One region of the Streptomyces sp. NPDC001373 genome, then DNA from elsewhere that is predicted to be linked to it. Evidence: riboswitches for the same ligand, from Rfam matches in the RefSeq annotation. Region 1 holds a riboswitch; the other holds the start of a gene.
The links. A riboswitch is a leader RNA that binds a small molecule or an ion and turns the genes downstream of it on or off. The one in region 1 is predicted to bind ZMP and ZTP.

Region 1 (2,378 bases):
ACACCCCGAGCACGTCGCGGTCCGCGACCACGGCGGACACGGGCACCACACCGCCGCCGAGCGCCTTCCCCAGGACGTACACGTCCGGGACGACGTCCTCGTGCTCGCACGCGAAGGTCCGGCCGGTGCGGCCCAGGCCCGACTGGATCTCGTCCGCCATGAACAGCACGTTCCGCTCGCGCGTCACCTCCCGTACGCCCGCCAGGTAGCCGGCCGGCGGGACCAGTACGCCCGCCTCTCCCTGGATCGGCTCCAGCAGGACGGCGACGGTGTTGGCGGTGACGGCGGCGTCGAGGGCGGTGAGGTCCCCGTACGGGACGATCTCGAAGCCGGGGGTGTAGGGGCCGTAGTGGTCGCGGGCCTCGTGGTCGGTGGAGAAGGACACGATGGTCGTGGTCCGGCCGTGGAAGTTGTTCGCGGCGACGACGATCTTGGCCTGTCCGTCGGGGACACCCTTGACCTCGTACCCCCACTTGCGTGCCGTCTTCACCGCCGTCTCCACGGCCTCCGCGCCCGTGTTCATCGGCAGCACCATCTCCTTGCCGCACAGCGCGGCGAGTTCGGTGCAGAAGTCGGCGAAGCGGTCGTGGTGGAAGGCCCGGGAGGTGAGGGTGACCCGTTCCAGCTGGGCCTTGGCCGCGTCGATCAGACGCCGGTTGCCGTGGCCGAAGTTGAGCGCCGAGTACCCGGCGAGCATGTCGAGGTAGCGGCGGCCCTCCACGTCGGTCATCCACGCGCCCTCCGCCGAAGCCACGACGACCGGGAGGGGATGGTAGTTGTGCGCGCTGTGCTCGTCGGCGGAGCGGATGGCATCAGCTGTTCTCGACACGGGGTCTCCGATCGTCCGTCTGCTGGTGACGCGGGTGACATGGGTGGCGTCCTTTGTATCGTCGCTCGGATCGTGGACGCGGAAACCTCCGGGGCGCCGCGCCCGCTAAGGTGTTCGGTACGCACGGCGACTGGCGTACGGGGAACCAACTCCGGGGGAGCCGTGCGCGGACCACCGCACACAGGGCCGCTCGCCTGGGCCTCGCGGGGACGAGACCTGACATCGACCCCGGAGGAGCCGCGATGACCGCGCACCGCCAGCCCGCCCTGCTCGCCACCGACCCCGAACTCGCCTCGCTCGTCTCCGCCGAGGAGACCCTCCAGGCCGAGACCCTGCGCCTGATCCCCAGCGAGAACTACGTCTCCGCGGCGGTCCTGGAGGCCTCCGGGACGGTCCTGCAGAACAAGTACAGCGAGGGCTACCCGGGCCGCCGCTACTACGAGGGCCAGCAGAACATCGACCGGATCGAGGCCCTGGCCGTCGAGCGGGCCAAGGGCCTGTTCGGTGCGGAGCACGCGAACGTCCAGCCGTACTCCGGCTCCCCGGCGAACCTGGCCGTCTACCTGGCCTTCGCGAAGCCCGGCGACACCGTGATGGGCATGGCCCTGCCGATGGGCGGGCACCTCACGCACGGCTGGGGCGTCTCGGCGACGGGCTCCTGGTTCCGCGGCGTCCAGTACGGCGTGCGCGCCGAGGACGGCCTGATCGACTACGACGCGGTGCGCGACCTGGCCCTGGCGGAGCGCCCGAAGATCCTCTTCTGCGGCGGCACCGCGCTGCCCCGCACGATCGACTTCGAGGCCTTCGCCTCGATCGCGAAGGAGGCGGGCTCGATCCTGGTCGCGGACATCGCCCACATCGCGGGCCTCGTCGCGGGCGGCGCCCACCCCTCACCGGTCCCGTACGCCGACGTGGTCTCCACGACGACCCACAAGACCCTGCGCGGACCTCGCGGCGCGATGCTGATGTGCAAGGAGGAGCACGCGAAGGCCATCGACAAGGCGGTCTTCCCCGGCCTCCAGGGCGGCCCGCACAACCAGACGACGGCGGGCATCGCGGTGGCCCTGCACGAGGCGGCCCAGCCGTCTTTCACCGCCTACGCCCACGCGGTCGTCGCCAACGCCAAGGCGCTGGCCGCGGCGCTGCTGGAGCGGGGCTTCGACCTCGTCTCGGGCGGCACGGACAACCACCTGATCCTGATGGACCTCACCTCGCGCGGGGTGCCGGGCAAGGTGGCGGCCAAGGCGCTGGACCGCGCGGGCATCGTGGTCAACTACAACACGGTCCCGTTCGACCCGCGCAAGCCGTTCGACCCGTCGGGCATCCGCATCGGGACGCCGTCCCTGACCTCCCGCGGGCTGTCGACGGAGCACATGCCGGCGGTCGCCGACTGGATCTCCCGCGCGGTGGACGCCGCGGCCGCGTCCGACGAGCCGGCCCTGGCGAAGATCCGCGCGGAGGTGGCGGAGCTCCTGTCCGCCCACCCCGCCCCCGGCCTCCCGTCGGCCTAGGCCCGCCCCGGTCGTCGGCGGGGGCGGGTACCGGCCCC
Region 2 (2,378 bases), on a different contig from region 1:
ACCGTGAAGCCGGGCACCATCCAGATCACCTTCCTCAGGAAGTAGATCACGGCTCCGACGTCGTGGAACTCCGTGCGGAGCCGCTCGGAGCGGAGGTCGACCACCTCCAGGCCCGCGTTGCGGGCGTCGGCGACCGCGTCGTCGGGGTGCCGGGCGCGCCGCACCTCCTCCGGCTGCGGACCGAGGAAGTACTCGACCAGCTCGAACACGCTCGCCGGGCCGACCTGCTGCGAGAAGTACGTGCCTCCCGGCGTCAGCACCCGGGCGATCTCCTCCCACCAGATGGTCACCGGGTGCCGGCTCGCCACCAGCTCGAAGGCCGCGCCGCCGAAGGGCAGCGGCGGCTCGTCGGTATCCGCCACCACCACGGCGCCCAGCGGGTGCAGCAGCCGGGTGGCCCGCTCGATGTTCGGGGGCCAGGACTCCGTGGCCGCCGTCAGAGGCGGCAGGGGGCCCGCTCCGGCCAGGACCTCGCCGCCGCCCGTCTGGATGTCCAGGGCCGAGCGGACCCGGGACAGGTGCTCGCGCAGCAGCCGCTGGTACCCCCAGGAGGGCCGCTGCTCGGTGGCCCGGCCGTCGAGCCAGGAGAAGTCCCATCCGTCCACCGAGACGGTTTCCGCCTCGGCGACGAGATGGTCGAAAGTGCGCGTCATGTCTCGATCGTCCCAGGCCGGGCGCCGGTCATCCACCGGATATCCGTGCGGGACGGGTCGACTACAGTGGGAGCAGGGCCGTGACTGGCGTTCGGGTGGATCACCACCGGGGAGCGGCCCGGCGTACGCACCTCCCCGTACGTCGACTGCCGCGCGCCTGGGCGAACCGCGATCCGCAGCGACGTTCAGGAGACCCCGTGACGACTGCCCCCACCGCCACCGCCCAGCTCATGGACGGCACCGCCCTCGCGCGCCGCATCTCGGAGCAGACCGCCGCCCTCGCGGCGAAGATCACCGAGCGCACCGGCACCGCGCCCTGCCTGGCCACCGTCCTGGTCGGCGAGGACCCCGCGTCGGTCACGTACGTGCGCATGAAGCAGAACCGTTGCGCCAAGGCGGGCATCACCTCCCGCCACGTGGCCCTTCCGGCCGAGACCACCACCGAGGAGCTCGTCGCCACGATCACGGCCCTCTCCGAGGACCCCGCGATCAGCGGCATCCTGCTCCAGCACCCCGTCCCGCACCACATCGACGAGCGGGCCGCCTTCGAGGCCATCGCCCCGGGCAAGGACGTCGACGGGGTCACCATGCACTCCTTCGCCGCCATGGGCTTCGGCCTGCCGGGCTTCGTCTCCTGCACCCCCGGCGGCATCATGCGCCTGCTGGCCGCGTACGACGTGGACCTCACCGGCAAGCACGCCGTCGTGGTCGGCCGCAGCGCGATCCTGGGCAAGCCGGCCGGCATGCTGCTGCTGGAGCAGAACGCCACCGTCACCTACTGCCACTCCCGCACCAAGGACCTGTCCTCGATCGTCCGCCAGGCGGACGTCCTGGTCGCCGCGGTCGGCAAGGCCGAGTTCATCCGGGGCGAGGACATCAAGCCGGGCGCCGTGGTCCTGGACGCCGGCTACAACGAGGGCAACGTCGGCGACGTCCACTTCGAGTCGGCCGCCGCTCGCGCCTCCCTGATCACCCCGGTGCCCGGCGGTGTGGGCCCGATGACCATCGCGGTCCTGCTGGAGCAGACCGTGCACGCGGCGGCCGCCCAGGCCGGCCTGGACATCGCGGAGCTCTGAGCCGGCCTCCCTCCCGTACGACGAGCGCCCCGGGACCCGGAGAACCCGGGGCGCCCGTCGTCCCCGGAGCGGGGCATCCGGCGCCGAGGCGCGGCCCCCACGCGGCGGACCGGCCGGCGGCGTGTCCGCAGCCGGCGGACCGGCTGCGGACGAGCCGGCCGTCCCCGGAGGGACCGGCGCCCCGGAGGGACCGGCCGTCCCCGCCGCGCTGCGATCCGTCGGCCCTCACCCCCCGGGTGGTTCCAGGGCCCCGCGGCGGGCCGCCGCCACCACCGGGGAGCTGCGGAACGCCCGGGCCAGGGCGGTCAGCGGATGGCAGCCGATCGGAGGGGGAGGGGCGGGGTCCGCCGGCCCGCTCCCAGCCCCGGTGCGCTCCTCCCGTTCGGCGGCGGCCCGGGCATGGCAGGCGGCGGCCAGCATCGCCGCGTCCGCCACGACCGCGGCGCCCTCCGCGTCCAGGCCCTGGCCGCGCGCGGCCTCCAGGGCCGTGGACCGTACGGCCGGGTCGCACCAGCCTGCCAGGGCCAGCAGCCCGTCGGCGATCACCGACTCGCGGTGCACCAGCCGGATCGCCGGCGGGGACCACCAGGTCAGCGGCACCGTCGTCACGCTGCGGGAGGCGAACCCGCGCAGCGCCTTCCACAGCGGC

Region 2: another riboswitch for ZMP and ZTP. It lies ahead of ACFY15_RS14070 (bifunctional 5,10-methylenetetrahydrofolate dehydrogenase/5,10-methenyltetrahydrofolate cyclohydrolase); the one in region 1 lies ahead of glyA (serine hydroxymethyltransferase).

Annotation. Positions count from the first base shown of each region.
Region 1 is NZ_JBIAWQ010000001.1:891,453-893,830, reverse strand. It holds gene rocD (ornithine--oxo-acid transaminase) at 1-829, opposite strand, end outside; ZMP/ZTP riboswitch at 946-1,036, shown strand; gene glyA (serine hydroxymethyltransferase) at 1,072-2,340, shown strand.
Region 2 is NZ_JBIAWQ010000005.1:167,162-169,539, forward strand. It holds gene ACFY15_RS14065 (SAM-dependent methyltransferase) at 1-653, opposite strand, end outside; ZMP/ZTP riboswitch at 724-823, shown strand; gene ACFY15_RS14070 (bifunctional 5,10-methylenetetrahydrofolate dehydrogenase/5,10-methenyltetrahydrofolate cyclohydrolase) at 884-1,729, shown strand; gene ACFY15_RS14075 (MAB_1171c family putative transporter) at 1,955-2,378, opposite strand, start outside.